DNA from 2 places in the Rhizobium sp. 25PS6 genome. Region 1 is predicted to be linked to the other one. Evidence: riboswitches for the same ligand, from Rfam matches in the RefSeq annotation. Region 1 holds a riboswitch; the other holds the start of a gene.
What was found. Region 1 has a riboswitch for S-adenosylmethionine ahead of metA (homoserine O-acetyltransferase MetA). Riboswitches for the same ligand answer to the same signal wherever they lie in the genome.
Positions count from the first base shown of each region.

Region 2: it holds a riboswitch for S-adenosylmethionine, as region 1 does, so the genes downstream of both, RWK44_RS10525 (O-succinylhomoserine sulfhydrylase) here and metA (homoserine O-acetyltransferase MetA) in region 1, are expected to answer to the same signal.

Region 1 is NZ_JAWDIV010000002.1:212,399-220,081, reverse strand. It holds gene RWK44_RS03700 (MarR family winged helix-turn-helix transcriptional regulator) at 1-76, shown strand, start outside; gene RWK44_RS03695 (thiamine diphosphokinase) at 134-790, shown strand; gene RWK44_RS03690 (ABC-F family ATP-binding cassette domain-containing protein) at 794-2,611, shown strand; gene RWK44_RS03685 (hypothetical protein) at 2,732-3,361, shown strand; gene RWK44_RS03680 (ABC transporter ATP-binding protein/permease) at 3,375-5,267, opposite strand; SAM riboswitch at 5,382-5,459, shown strand; gene metA (homoserine O-acetyltransferase MetA) at 5,507-6,430, shown strand; gene RWK44_RS03670 (aldose epimerase family protein) at 6,658-7,680, shown strand.
Region 2 is NZ_JAWDIV010000006.1:57,133-64,815, reverse strand. It holds gene RWK44_RS10550 (methyl-accepting chemotaxis protein) at 1-1,708, shown strand, start outside; gene RWK44_RS10545 (VOC family protein) at 1,873-2,253, opposite strand; gene RWK44_RS10540 (hypothetical protein) at 2,683-2,961, shown strand; tRNA gene RWK44_RS10535 (tRNA-Gly) at 2,989-3,062, opposite strand; gene RWK44_RS10530 (2'-deoxycytidine 5'-triphosphate deaminase) at 3,122-4,216, opposite strand; SAM riboswitch at 4,290-4,368, shown strand; gene RWK44_RS10525 (O-succinylhomoserine sulfhydrylase) at 4,411-5,595, shown strand; gene apaG (Co2+/Mg2+ efflux protein ApaG) at 5,837-6,229, shown strand; gene RWK44_RS10515 (hypothetical protein) at 6,310-6,897, opposite strand; gene RWK44_RS10510 (Hsp33 family molecular chaperone) at 7,030-7,683, opposite strand, start outside.

The DNA of each region.
Region 1 (7,683 bases):
CGCAGCGCTCTTCGAGCGCTTCATCGGCGGCTACGAGGCGGTTTTCCTGTCGCGCGACAAGGATACGCCGGGCTGAGGCAGACGCCGACGTTCGCCGGCCCTTCCCCTCGACCCCTCGTTTGCGCTAAGGGCAATGCCCATGAGCCAATCCACCTTCACCATTCTCCTTGGCGGCGAACTCAGCCTGACGGAGCGCCTGCGCGATGCCATCGAGGACAGCCGCTTCATTGCGGCCGATGGCGGCATGCGGCATGCGGCAGCACTCGGTATTGCGCCGGAGCTCTGGGTCGGCGATTTCGATTCGACCCCTGATGATCTCGCGGGTGCATTTCCCGATGTGCCGAAACAGCCCTATCCGGCAGCGAAGGCGGCGACGGACGGTGAAATCGCCGTGGCGGAGGCCATCGCGCGGGGCGCGCGGCGGCTGATCCTCGCCGGTGCGCTCGGCGGCGAACGTTCCGACCACGCGCTTCAGCATCTGCTGTCGGCCGTCAGCCTGGCGGAAGAGGGTTTCGACCTGCTGCTGACCTCGGGCAAGGAAGAGGCAGTGCCGCTGGTTGCCGGTGCGATCGAACTGGACCTTCCCAAGGGCAGCCTGTTTTCCGTGCCCGGATTCAGCGAGCTGAGAGGGCTTTCCATCGAGAATGCACGTTATCCGCTAGCAGATTTCCATCTGCCTTTCGGCTCATCGCGCACCATTTCCAATGTTGCGGAAGGCAAGGTTCGCTTTTCGCTCCGCAGCGGCCGGGCAATCGTGCTCGCCCGGCCCTATGATCTTTCCGGAGTCTGATTTTTGGCCCCTCCCATTCTGAAACTCGACGATATCTTCCTGAGCTTTGGCGGTGCACCGCTTCTGGCGGGTGCCGGCCTGCAGATCGAGCCCGGTGACAAAATCTGTCTCGTCGGGCGTAACGGCTCGGGAAAATCGACGCTGCTGAAGATTGCCGCCGGCCTGGTCGAGGCGCAGTCCGGCGAGGTCTTCCGCCATCCGTCCTCGACGGTGCGTTATCTCGAACAGGCGCCGGATTTTGCCGGCTTCAACACGGTGCAGGCCTATGCCGAGGCCGGCCTCGGCCCGGGCGATGACCCCTATCGTGTCACCTATCTGCTGTCGCATCTCGGGCTGAGCGGCGATGAGGACCCCAGGATGCTGTCCGGTGGCGAATCGCGGCGCGCAGCCCTTGCCCGGGTTATGGCACCGGAGCCGGACATTCTTCTGCTCGACGAACCGACCAACCATCTCGACCTGCCGACCATCGAATGGCTGGAAGGCGAGCTGCAAAAGACGCGCAGCGCCTTGGTGCTGATCTCGCACGACCGGCGTTTCCTCGAAAAGGTCTCGACGGCAACCGTCTGGCTCGACCGCGGCACCTCGCGCCGGCTGGACAGGGGCTTTGCACATTTCGAAGCCTGGCGCGACCAGGTGCTGGAGGCCGAGGAGCTGGAGCAGCACAAGCTCGGCAAGTCGATCGAGCGCGAGGAGCACTGGCTGCGCTATGGCGTCACGGCGCGGCGTAAGCGCAACATGCGCCGTCTCGGCGAGCTGCAGACGATGCGCTCGAACTATCGCGGCCACAAGGGACCGCAGGGCACGGTGCAGGCGACGGTTTCGGACGCGCAGGAATCCGGCAAGCTGGTGATCGAGGCCGACAAGATCACCAAGAGCTTCGGTGAGAGGGCAATCGTCACGCCGTTTTCGATCCGCGTGCATCGCGGCGACTGCATTGGTCTGGTCGGACCGAACGGCGCCGGCAAGACGACGCTGCTGAAGATGCTGACCGGACAGCTTTCACCCGATAGCGGCATCGTCAAGCTCGGCACCAATCTGGAGATTGCGACGCTCGACCAGAAACGCGAAGATCTCGATCCCGAGGATACGCTTGCCAACTATCTGACGGATGGGCGCGGCGAAAACCTGCTCGTCAACGGCGAGCAGCGCCATGTCACCGGCTACATGAAGGAATTTCTGTTTCAGCCGGAACAGGCGCGTACGCCGATCAGAAACCTCTCCGGCGGCGAACGCGCCCGGCTGATGCTGGCACGCATCCTGTCGCGCCCGACGAACCTCTTGATCCTCGACGAGCCGACCAACGATCTCGATATCGAAACGCTCGATCTCCTGCAGGAGATTGTCGCCGGCTTTCCCGGCACCGTCATCCTCGTCAGCCACGACCGCGATTTCCTCGACCGCACCGTGACCTCGACGATCGCACCCGCCGTGCCGGATGCGCCTGATGGTCGCTGGATCGAATATGCTGGCGGCTACTCGGACATGCTTATACAGCGCAAGGGCGCGCTTGAGGAGCGCAGAAAAGCCGAGAAGGCGGCGGAGAAGCCGAAGACCCAGCAAGCAACAGCTTCAGGCAGCTCGAAGGTCAAGCTCTCCTTCAAGCAGAAATTCGCACTGGAAAACCTGCCAAAGGAAATGGCGAAGGCCGAAGCCGAAATCGCCAAGCGCGAACAGGTGATGGCAGACCCCAATCTTTTCACGCGCGATCCCGCAGCCTTCAACCGGCTTGCCGGCGAGATGGAAAAACTGCGCGCCAGCCTGACTGACATGGAAGAGGAGTGGCTGGAGCTCGAAATGCTGCGGGAAGAGCTGGAAGGCTGAGATTTTCTCGAGGCTCAAGGCTCACTTTTCCTTGATTCGTCAGTGTGTCGTCCTGCGGCATAAGGTGCCGTCCGGCAGCCGGGGATATTGCTAATCGCAATGGCGACAAGGAAAAGTCATATGTCTCGCAAGCCTCATTCCCGTTTTCTCACAGCACTTACTGCCGGCAGCCTCGTGGCGCTTGCCCTGTCGCAAACCGCACAGGCGCAAGACGCCCAGCGCATTCGTGTTCGGAGCGCAATCGAAACACTCAGCGGCGATACGCTCGTCGTCAAGACGCGCGAGGGCAACGATGCGACGGTCGCGCTGAAAGCCGGCTGGAAGGTCGACGGCATCAAAAAAGCTTCCGTCGAGGATATCAAACCCGGCGATTTCGTCGGCGTCGCTTCGCTTCCGAAGGGCACGGGCCCGGACGGGGCGATCGAGGTGCTGATCTTTCCGGCGTCGATGAAGGGAACCGGTGAGGGCAACCGTCCCTGGGATGCGCAGCCGAACAGCCAGATGACCAACGCGACTGTCAGCAACGCCGTCAAATCCGTCGACGGCCACACGATCACGCTGACCTATCAGGGCAAGGAAAAGACCATCTCGATTGCCGATGGCACGCCGATCGTGACGTTGGCGCCTGCGACCAAGGATGATCTGAAGCCCGGCGCCGGCGTCGTCGTCACCGGCGAGACGGCGGCGGATGGCAGCATCTCGGCCAGCCAGATCGCCGTCGGTCTCAACGGCGTCATACCGCCGATGTAACGGATGCGCGGCATCAAAGCGCCGGCGCGGGCATGGCGGCAGCGCCGGCACTGGCGCTGGCGCCGGTCTGGACGACAGATGGCTGTTCCTCGGATTTTGACGGCAGCGCCTGCAGATGCAGCACGCGCGGCTTCAGCACCTCGAGATAGGCCTCGGAGCGGCCGATATAGATCATGCCGCTTTCGGGCATCGAGGTGAGCAGTTTGGCCATTGTTTCCTGAAATTCCGGCTCCATGCCTTCCAGCACTTCGTCGAAGATGATCCAGCGCGGGCGCACGAGAAGCAGACGGGCAAATCCGATCGCTTTCTGCTGGTCGCTGTCGAGCAGCTTGTCCCAGCGGGCGCGGGTTTCGAGCCTTGCGATCAGCGAATGGAGACCAACCTTGTCGAGGGCCGCCTCGACGTCGGCTTTCTCGTAGGCTTCGGGACGTTCGGGGAAGGCCAGCGCCTCGCGCAGCGTGCCGCCGGGAACATAGGCAACCTGCGGAACGAAGAGCATGTCGTCGATCGGCGGCAGGCCTATCGTGCCGCTGCCGCACGGCCAGAGGCCGGCCATCGCCTGGAAGAGCAGCTTGCGATTGACGCTGTGATCGCCGTTGATCATGATTTTTTCGCCGGCCTTGATCACGACATCGGTTTCACGCAGGCGGAAACCGCCGCATTCCTCGATGTCTTCGCCGATCTTGGCGACGATCACCACGTCCTTCAGCGTCAGCGTGTCGGGCGCGGCGTTTTCATAGGCGATGCTGTCCTTCAGGTCGAAGTCCTCTTCCATCTCGACCAGCGCCTGGCGGAAATCGGTGACGCGCATCAGCGTGGCGCGCCATTCGGCGATCGGGCCGAAATTGGACACATACCAGCGCAGCGCCGTGTTGACCTGGTTGAAGGCACCGACGGACATCATCAGCTGGCCGAGGGTGAGACCGCCGGAGAAATAGGCGGGGGCGGCAACGATGATCGGGATGACGATCACCAGCCAGCCATAGCCGGCCGAGACCCAGGTGAGATTGGTATTGGCCATGGCAAGCCGCTTGACGACTGTCAGGACCGAGCTGATATCGGTGTTGATGCGCCGACGCTCGTTCTCCTCGCCGCGGGCGACGGTGATTGCCGGCATGTTTTCGTTGGCGTGCATCAGCGTGAAGCGAAGCTCGGCCTCTTTCGAAAAACGATCGGCATTGAGCTTCACCAGCTTGCGGCCGACCACCTGGCTCAGCACTGACGCGGAAGCGGCATAGAAAATCGCCGCCCAGACCATGTAGCCTGGAATGGAGAAGCTATGGCCGCTGATGCGGAAGATGAAGCCGCTGGAAAGTTCCCAGAGCACGCCGATGAAGCTCACAAGAAGAATGGTCGACTGCAGCAGGCCGAGAACCAGTCCTGTCGTGCTTTCGGCAAGGTTGCGGGAATCCTCGTGCAGACGCTGGTCCGGATTGACGCCGATCAAGCCGCTGGAGGCGAGCCGCAGCGCTCGCTTGCGCTTCAGCCACTGGTCGACCAGATCGCGCGACAAGCCTTCGCGCATATAGAGCGCGGTCATCTGGTTCAGCCAAGCCTGCAGCACGTTGAGCAGCAGCAGCGTGCCGGCGATCATCGCGAAGATTTCGAGCTGGTGGAAGAATTCGCCGAGGTCGCGGCGCTCCAGCGAGTCGTAGAAAGGAGCATTCCACTCGTTCAGGATGACCTGGCCGTAGGATGTCGCCAGGATGACGAGGATCAGCACGGTCGCCAGAAACAGCACCTTGCCACGCACTTCCGAATTCCAGAATGCTGAGAACATGACGCCGAGGCGATATGTCAGGCTTAAATCATACCCTACCCTATCCTGCCTCCGGATGCCCGGCCTCCTCTCGATCTTATCTGCCATTACGCTTTTCCAAATCGCCCATGCCCCTATAAATAACATGGTGGCGTTACCGGTCTATCAACAGATTCTATCAGTCATTAAAGTGTGATGATGCTTGCATGAGTCTCTCCTGCATGCATTCGCCAGTTGATTCGCAATCAGACTGGGTCTAATTAAGGCCTCCGTGGTGATTTGGCCGGCCGGCTTGCAGCCACGTTAAAAAAGTCGCTAAAGGGCCGCGTGCGGACCGGTAGCGATTTTTGTCGCCGCCGGTTTTTGTTTTTGATCGAGTGACCGCAATGCCCATCAAGATCCCCGATACGCTGCCCGCCTTCGAAACCCTGGTTCAGGAGGGTGTGCGGGTGATGACCGAGACGTTGGCGATCCGTCAGGATATCCGACCGTTGCAGATAGGGCTGCTGAACCTCATGCCGAACAAGATCAAGACCGAGCTGCAGATGGCCCGCCTTGTCGGCGCCTCGCCGCTGCAGGTGGAGCTGTCGCTCATCCGCATCGGCGGCCACAAGGCGAAGAATACGTCCGAAGATCATCTGCTTGCCTTTTACCAGACCTGGGAGGAGGTAAAGCACCGCAAGTTCGACGGCTTTATCATCACCGGGGCGCCGATCGAGCTTTTGCCCTATGAGGACGTCACCTATTGGGCGGAGATGCAGGAGATTCTCGACTGGACGGAAACGAATGTCCATTCGACGATGAACGTCTGCTGGGGCGCGATGGCGGCGGTCTATCATTTTCACGGCGTTCCGAAATACGAGCTGAAAGAGAAGGCCTTCGGCGTCTACCGCCACCGGAACCTGAAGCCTTCCTCGATCTACCTCAACGGCTTTTCCGACAATTTCGAAGTGCCGGTGTCACGCTGGACCGAAGTGCGCCGCACTGATATCGAAAAATCCGAAAGCCTGGAGATCCTGATGGAGTCCAGCGAAATGGGCGTCTGCCTCGTGCACGAGAAGAGAGGCCGGCGGCTCTACATGTTCAACCATGTCGAATATGATTCCACCTCGCTTTCCGACGAGTATTTCCGCGACGTCAATGCCGGTGTGCCGATCAAGATGCCGCACAATTACTTCCCGCATAACGATCCGGCGCTTGCGCCGCAGAACCGCTGGCGCAGCCATGCGCATCTCTTGTTCGGCAACTGGATCAACGAAATCTACCAGACGACGCCCTTTGATGTGGAAGAGATCGGCACCGATCTCTGACCGTTGCCGAATCACGCCTGGAGCCGATGCCGCCGCACCACTGCTGCGGCTTTTCTTTCTGATCCGCCGGTTGCAGATTGAAGCAAATCCGGGCAGGTTCCTGTCCTGAAGCCTACCACACCGCGCGTCTTCGTCGGACGTGCAATTCACACATTGAATCGCTGCAAATTCCTCAAATCGATTCCGAATTGAGGAATTTGCAGAAGAGATAGAATGGACGGTCGATCATGTCGGATAAGTTGGAGCGGGACGTTTTCGGGCAGACGCAGGCGGGCGAGACCGTCTATCGCGTCGAGATCAAGGGCGGCGGGCTGACGGCCAAGATCATCAGCTGGGGCGCGGTCATCCAGGATCTGCGTCTCGAGGGACATGATGCGCCGCTGCAGCTTGGCTTCGACGATTTCGACAGCTATCTGCTTTATTCGTCCTATTTCGGCGCGACGCCCGGCCGCTGCGCCAACCGCGTCGGCGGCGGCAGGTTCACGCTTGACGGCAAGGACTATCAGCTCGAGCCGAATGAAAACGGCGTCACGCATCTGCATGGCGGCAGCGACAATATCGCCAAACGCAATTGGACGATCGTCGAGCATGACGTCGACCGCGTGGTGCTGAAGATCGTCGATCCCGATGGCCGCGCCGGCTATCCCGGCAATTGCACCATCCAGGCGACTTTTTGGGTGCATGGCAATGGTGAACTGTCGATCACCTACGAATCGACCAGCGACCAGCCGACGCTCGCCAATGTCTGCCAGCACGCCTATTTCAATCTCGACGGCCGCGAAGACGCGCTTGGCCATGACATCATGATTGCCGCCGATCACTATCTGCCGACCGATGAGAAGCAGGTGCCGACCGGCGAGATCCGTTCCGTCGAGGGCACGGAATTCGATTTCCGCGAGATGGCGCCGATGAAGCGTTTTGTCGGCAGTGAACAAGCGTTTTACGACCATAATTTCTGCCTGTCGGGCGAGCGTACCGCCAAGCGGAGCGTCGCGCTCGCCCGCAGCCTGTATTCCGGCGTATCGCTGGAAGTGCGCAGCACGGAGCCAGGTGTGCAGTTCTATGCCGGCTTCAAGCTCGATGTCGCGGCCCCCGGCATCGGCGGGCGCAAATACGGCCCATTCGCCGGCTTCTGCCTGGAGACGCAGATCTGGCCGGATGCCATCAATCACCAAGGTTTTCCGAATGCGGTCCTGCGCCCCGGCGAAGTGCTGCGCCAGGAGACGGATTATATCTTCACCAAGAACTGAGTG
Region 2 (7,683 bases), on a different contig from region 1:
CCGCATGAAGCAGGTGCTGGCGCTGATGCCCAGCCGCAAGCCGGCGATCGATGAAATCCAGGCGGGCATCGATGAGATCGAAACGCTGGCGAACAAGATCATCGAACAGAGCAAAGCCAAAGACGGCGCCGGCGCCCAGGCGAATGTTGCCCTGATCAATGCAAAGCTTGATGCGCTGACGCCGAAGATGATTGCCAACAATGATGCGATGATGGCGATGCTCAACGATGGCGGCGACGCGCTCTCGGCCTCCGTCAACGAACGGATCATCTTCTGCCTCGTCCTGATCGGCATCGCCGTTCTCGCTGCCGTCGGCTTCAGCGTGGTCGTGGCCCAGATAGGCATCGCCGGTCCGATGATGCAGCTGCGCCAGCGCATGACGCGGCTTGCCGAGGGCGATACGACAAGCGATGTCAGCGGCCTCGACCGCGGCGACGAAGTCGGCCAGATGGCAAAGGCCGTTTCGGTCTTCCGCGACAATGCGATCGAGCGTGCCCGGATCGAAGCGCGCGCCGAAGCGGACCGCGACGTCAGCGACAGCGAACGCCGCGACCGCGAGGCGCAGAAGGCCCGCGAAGCATCGGAACTCGACCGCGCCGTCACCGCACTCGGCGACGGCCTGCGCCGCCTTGCCGCCGGCGATCTCGCCTCGCATATCGCCGAGCCCTTCGTCGCCCATCTCGATGCGCTGCGCGAGGATTTCAACAACTCGGTCGAAAAACTCAACGAAACCATGCATACGGTCGGCGCCAATGCCCGGGCGATCGGTGCCGGCGCCAACGAGATTCGTTCCTCTGCGGACCAGCTTTCCCAACGGACGGAACAACAATCGGCCTCCGTCGAACAAACGGCAGCGGCGCTCGAGGAGATCACCACGACGGTGCGCGACGCCGCCAAGCGGGCCGAGGAGGCAAGCCAGCTCGTCGCCCGCACCCGCCTCGGTGCCGAAAAATCCGGCGAAGTCGTCCGCAAGGCCGTCTCCGCCATGCAGCAGATCGAGAAGTCGTCGGGCGAGATCTCCAACATCATCGGCGTCATCGACGACATCGCCTTCCAGACCAATCTTTTGGCCTTGAATGCAGGCGTCGAAGCCGCCCGCGCCGGCGATGCCGGCAAGGGCTTTGCGGTCGTCGCCCAGGAAGTGCGCGAACTCGCCCAGCGCTCGGCCAAGGCCGCCAAGGAGATCAAGGCGCTGATCAGCACCTCCGGCTCGCATGTGCAGACCGGCGTCTCGCTGGTCGGCGAAACCGGCAAGGCGCTCGACGCGATCGTCCAGGAGGTGCAGGAGATCAACCAGCACGTCCACGCAATCGCCGAAGCCTCGCGCGAACAGTCGATCGGCCTGCAGGAGATCAACACCGCCGTCAACACCATGGACCAGGGCACGCAGCAGAATGCGGCGATGGTCGAAGAATCCACCGCCGCCAGCCACAACCTGGCGACGGAAGCTGCAGCGCTCAACAACCTGCTCGGCAAATTCAGGCTGACCGGCACCGGCGGCTTCACTGCCAGCGCGCCAATCGCCACAGCAGCACCACGCGCTGCCGTCCGCCCGGCAGCCAGGGCAGCCCCGATCCGCGTCGCCCGCGAAGGCACCGCCCGCCCAGCCGCCTCGCCGGCCCGCGCGCTCGGCCAGAAGATCGCCAACGCCTTCGGCGCCGGCAGCAGCAAGCCGTCAAGCCAGGATCCCGACTGGACGGAATTCTGAGCCGATCCTCGGCACGAGGCACGGCTGTCCGGTTCGCGCGGATTTCCTGCCCTCGCCCTGGCCTGCGAGGGGTCGGCGAAAAATGGAGAGGTCGCGGCATATCCCCTTCTCCCCTCGGGGAGAAGAGGGAACCGAGAGGGCGGCACTTTCCTTTTGGGGTGTCGCTAGCTCGGCCGCCAACCGATCTCGACGAGGATATTTCCGGGCGCCGTACAATAAAACAGCCAGCCGCCGCGCATGGCGGCCGGCGGACCGGACAAATCAGCACCGGCAGCAGCAAGCCCGGCATGGACCGCATCGACATCCGCCCTGGCAGGCAGGATGAAGCCGATGTGATAGGTCTGGCGCCCCATCTCCACCTGATCGGCGGTGCCGAATTTTGCGATTGCGTGGCTGAGGACGATTTCGAGGCCGGCATCGTCTTCCAGGATCGCCAGGCCGTTCTGGCCGCGCATATCCTTCAGCGTCAGGCAGAAATGGCGGATGAAGAAATCCGCCGTGGCAGCGATATCGGGTACGTGGAAATCGAGATGGTTCAGGCGCATGACAGTCTCCGTTCGAAAAAATCCCGGGACTGCCTTTTTGCCGTCTCCGCACGCCGCCGGGATCCCGCATCTTCATGCGGATCACGTCGCGGGTTCTCGTGCCAGGACACGGAGCAGAGCTTCCGTGAGAGCGCGCTTGACGCTCGAACGGAAGGGATCGGGCTTACCTCAACCGATCCTGCCTTTTTCGACGATGCCGATCTAGCAGACGGCACCGGTTTCGGCAATGGATGCGTCGGTGCACGACTGGAGGAATGGGATTCTCACCCTAATATCCATAGGTGGATGTCGCCCCGCCGGCCGCTCGATCACGTCGTCCCCCCGGCGACGCTTTCCCGAAGAATTGACGCGCGGCATGGGCATTCGTGTCGTGCGCCCTATCCGGCAAGGCATAGAGTGATATTATTCGCGGCATTGGGAGGGATGGATATGAAACCTGCAATCATCGGCCTCGTCGGCACGCTCGTTCTGACGGGATGCAGCACCGTCAGCTATAGCGGACCGGGCCTCGAACCCATCCCCGGCAGCATCACCTATAGTGGCCAGCCGCGCACCAAGCTCACCAAATCACCGCCCGGCTCCGCCTTCCCGCATGATTTCATCGACCAATACGGCCGGCAAGTGGAGGAAACCTACATCATCCAGCCCGACCGAAGCCTGATCATCGCGCATCGGCAATATAAGCCGATCCGGTTTTTTGGGGATTAAGGGTTGCTCGGCATGGCTTGCGGGAGCTGGAGCGGGTGAAGGGAATCGAACCCTCGTATTCAGCTTGGGAAGCTGCTGCTCTACCATTGAGCTACACCCGCGATGAAGCGAGATTTCCAACAGATGGGGGCCGCTGTCAAGTCGCGGCCGCCGGGAAGCCTCAGATGCGGAAGTGCTTCGAGAGTTTCAGGCCCTGGGCCTGGTAGTTCGAGCCGAGGCCGGAGCCGTAGAGGCTTGCGGGCCTTTCCTGCATGTGTTCGTAGACGAGGCGGCCGACGATCTGGCCGTCTTCGAGGATGAAGGGCACTTCGTGGCTGCGCACTTCGAGCACGGCGCGGCTGCCGCGTCCGCCGGCAGGCGCATGGCCGAAGCCCGGATCGAAGAAGCCGGCATAATGGACGCGGAATTCGCCGACCAGCGGATCGAAGGGGGTCATCTCGGCGGCATAATCCGGCGGCACGTGCACGGCCTCACGCGAGACGAGGATATAGAACTCGTCGGGATCGAGGATCAGCTCGTTGCGGCCGCGGCTGTGGAGCGGTTCCCAGAAATCGAAGAGGTCGTGCTCGGCCTTCTTGTCGACATCGACGACGGCGGTGTGATGTTTGCCGCGATAGCCGATCAGGCCGTCCTTGTCTCCGGCAAGGTCGATCGACAGCGCGATGCCGCCGCCCGAAACATTCGGCAGCTTGCTGGCGACCAGCGTTTCGCTTTCATGCAGCTTCAACAGTTCCGGCTCGCCGAGCAGGGCCTGGCCAACGCGGAAACGGATCTGCGACAGGCGCGAGCCGCGGCGCACGACGATCGGGAAGGTGCGCGGGCTGATTTCGAGATAGAGCGGGCCGGAATAGCCTGATGGGATCTTGTCGAATTCCTGGGCGTAATCGGTGATGACGCGGGTGAAGATATCCAGGCGCCCGGTCGAGCTTTTCGGGTTGGCCGAGGCCGACATGTCGGCCGGCAGCGCCAGGCTCTCCATCAGCGGCACGATGTAGACGCAGCCGGTTTCGAGCACCGCCCCCTCGGAGAGGTCGATCACGTGCAGGCTCAGCCGGTCGAGCTTGTCTGACACCAGATGCGAGGGGCCTGGCATGAAGCTGGCACGCACGCGAAACGCCTTGCCGCCCAAGCGCAGGTCAAGGCTTGCCGGCTGGATCTGGTCGCGGTCCAGCTCCCGTTCGGAGATCAGACGCCCCGTTTCGAACAGCGCGGAGATCGCGCGATCCGCCAGAATTCCCGTTTCGCGAGCCATCATGCCTCATCCATCATTTGCCGCCGACAAAACCAAACTCGGGGAATTGACGCAAGCAGCTAACAGCAGTATTGCAGAATTATCCCGTGGTGATTTGGCCGGTCGGCTTGCAGCCACGTTAAACAAGTGGCTAAAAAGACCGGGTTGAAACCGGTCTGCTTTTGCGACCGGTTTTTTTGTTATGTGAAGGTGATGGCATGAGCAAGACCTGGCGCCCGGCAACCCAACTCGTCCACGGTGGCACGCTGCGTTCGCAATATGGCGAGACGTCCGAGGCAATCTATCTCACCCAAGGCTTCGTCTACGAGACGTCGGAGGCGGCCGAAGCCCGCTTCAAGGGCGAGACGGAGGGCTTCATCTACGCCCGCTACGGCAGCCCCACCAACGACATGTTCGAAAAGCGCATGTGCATGCTCGAAGGCGCCGAAGACGCCCGCGCCACCGCTTCCGGCATGGCCGCCGTCACCGCGGCGATCCTCTGCCAGCTCAAGGCCGGCGACCATATCGTCGCTGCGCGTGCTCTGTTCGGTTCCTGCCGCTGGGTCGTCGAGACGCTGGCGCCGAAATACGGCATCGACTGCACGCTGATCGACGGCCGGGATCTGGCGAGCTGGGAAAAGGCGATCACGCCGAAGACCAAGGTGTTCTTCCTGGAAAGCCCGACCAATCCGACGCTCGAAGTGATCGATATTGCAGGCGTCGCCAAGCTCGCCAACCAGATCGGCGCCAAGGTCGTCGTCGACAACGTCTTCGCCACCCCGCTCTTCCAGAAACCTTTGGAACTCGGCGCCCATATCGTCGTCTATTCCGCCACCAAGCATATTGACGGCCAGGGCCGCTGCCTCGGCGGCGTCGTGCTTTCCGACAAGGAATGGATCGACGAGAACCTGCACGACTATTTCCGCCATACCGGCCCGGCGATGTCGCCGTTCAACGCCTGGACTTTGCTGAAGGGCATTGAGACGCTGCCGCTGCGCGTGCGCCAGCAGACCGAAAATGCCGCAAAGATCGCCGACTTCCTGGCCGAGCAGGGCAAGGTCGCCAAGGTGATCTATCCCGGCCGCAAGGACCACCCGCAGGCCGATATCATCGCCAAGCAGATGACCGGCGGCTCGACGCTGGTCGCCTTCGAGATGAAGGGCGGCAAGGATGCGGCCTTCGCGCTGCAGAACGCGCTCGAGATCATCAAGATCTCCAATAATCTCGGCGACAGCAAGAGCCTGATCACCCATCCGGCAACGACGACGCACAAGAACCTGACGGAAGAGGCCCGCGTCGAACTCGGCATTTCTCCGGGCACGGTCCGCCTTTCGGCCGGCATCGAGGATACCGACGACCTGATCGAGGATTTCGCGAAGGCGCTTGCCAAGGTCTCGGCCTGATCCAGATCCAGAGATAAGGCGGCCGGACCTGGAGTTCGGCCGTGCCGGATCTCACCAAGGTGAGACGGGGAACAAGTTCGTCCTCCGCGGCGTTCCGAAACGGAATTAACACTGACAATTAGGCTTAACGATCGAAAACCCTTCGGATCACAGCCATTTCAGCGATGATAATTGTTCCGTTTCTTGACGGACAGGGCCTCTTATAAGATACGGGTAACATATCTTGACTAAGGTGCAAGGCATGTATCGCGCCCTCACAAGAGAGATCGAAGTAGTCGTCGAGCCGTTCTATCTGGAGGAGCAATCCGATCCGGAAGACGATCGCTATGTCTGGGGTTACCGGATTGTCATCAGCAACAATTCGAGCATAGCCGTTCGGCTGGTCAATCGTTACTGGAACATCACCGACCAGAACGGTCAGGTGGACGAGGTGACCGGTCCCGGCGTCGTCGGCGAGCAACCGCGCCTTAGCCCCGGCGACACCTACGAATATTCCTCCGGCTGCCCGCTCGACACGCCCTCAGGGTTGATGTTCGGCCATTACCAGATGGAAACGGACGAAGGCGAGATGTTCGATGTCGACATCCCCGCTTTCTCGCTGGATTCGCCTGGGCTGCTGCGCGTGCTCAATTGAGCGCGTAGCGCCGACGTTGATATGCTTGCCGCAAGACTACGCGCGGCCGTGGATCTTCGGGTTGCCCAGTCATCAATCTACTAAAGCTCAAAAGGATCCGACGCCTGGGTGCCTGACTTTGCTTCAAACGGATCTTTTGATTGTGGCGGGGCCGGATGTTTTGCGACCGCATCGTTTACCGCCTTTTGGCAGGCGAGCAACTCATCCGCTGCCCTGGCGGAATCTTTCAAACCGAGGGCAACAATCTGCTTTCCTCTAAAGCTGGCGCGGAAACTCAGTTTACCAGCGAATTCCTCAATCAAGTCGGGATCCTTGAAATCAATCCATAATGATTTGAAGCCAGGGAGATCCAGACCTCTCGCATCAGCCGTCCGTTTAGACTGGTCGAACGAGAGTTCGATGGGATAATGCTTACCTTTCTCCAAGGATTTCCAATTTGGATTTCCGAGCAGAATGTAAAGAGGGTTGTCCTTTTTGCGGAAATTGAAGCCAAGACGAAAAATGGTGTCGTCATCAAAGGAAGTCAGAACAAAACAGCCATTGTCTAAAGTCGGGTCGACAGCCACGCTCCAGCCCCCGACCTCTTTCCAGGGGACTGTCCCGTCATCAGCCAAACTCATTCGTGGCATCGCAGCTATGAGCGCGAGTACAAAAAACAAAAGCCGCATCAATGCCCCATCCGCTTTCTTAGGCCACAACCAATGAAACAGAATAGGTGCACAGTGACTACGCAAAGTCGAGTCACCGTGCTGCATCATCGCTAATCTTTTATTGTTCGCGGTGCGTGTCCTTAACCAAGCCTATTCGGCCGGCTGAAGCTCGGTCGGCTCGAAGCGATAGGTGGTGGAGCAGAATTCGCAGGTGACTGCGATTTCGCCATTTTCCTGGCTGGCCTCGATCTCCTCGGCCGAAAAGCCCTTCAGCACGCCCTTGATCTTGTCCCGCGAGCAGCTGCAGCGGTCGAACACCGCGCGCGGTTCGTAGACGCGCACGCCGCGCTCGTGGAACAGGCGGAACAGCAGCCGCTCGGTGCCGACCAGCGGATCGGTGAGTTCATCGGCGTCGATGGTCTCGACCAGCGAACGGGCTTCGAGCCAGGCATCGTCCTCGCCATGCGGGCGGCTGCCGGTGTCGCCGTCGCCGCCGTGCAGATCCGGCTGGCGCATGCGCTCCGGCGCTTCCGGCAGGAACTGGGCGACGAGGCCGCCAGCCCGCCAACGATGGCGCGGCTTGCCGGCATCGTCGCGATCGAAGAGCTCGGCCGCGGCAAGACGGACGCGCGTCGGGATCTGTTCCGACTGGCGGAAATAGACGCCGGCAATTTCTTCCAGCGTAGTGCCGTCGAGCGCGACAATGCCTTGGTAGGGCTGGCTGAACTTGCCCTGGTCGATGGTGAAGGCGAGAATGCCTTTGCCGAGCAGTTGCTCCGGCTCGGTTTCGCCTGACTCGATCGC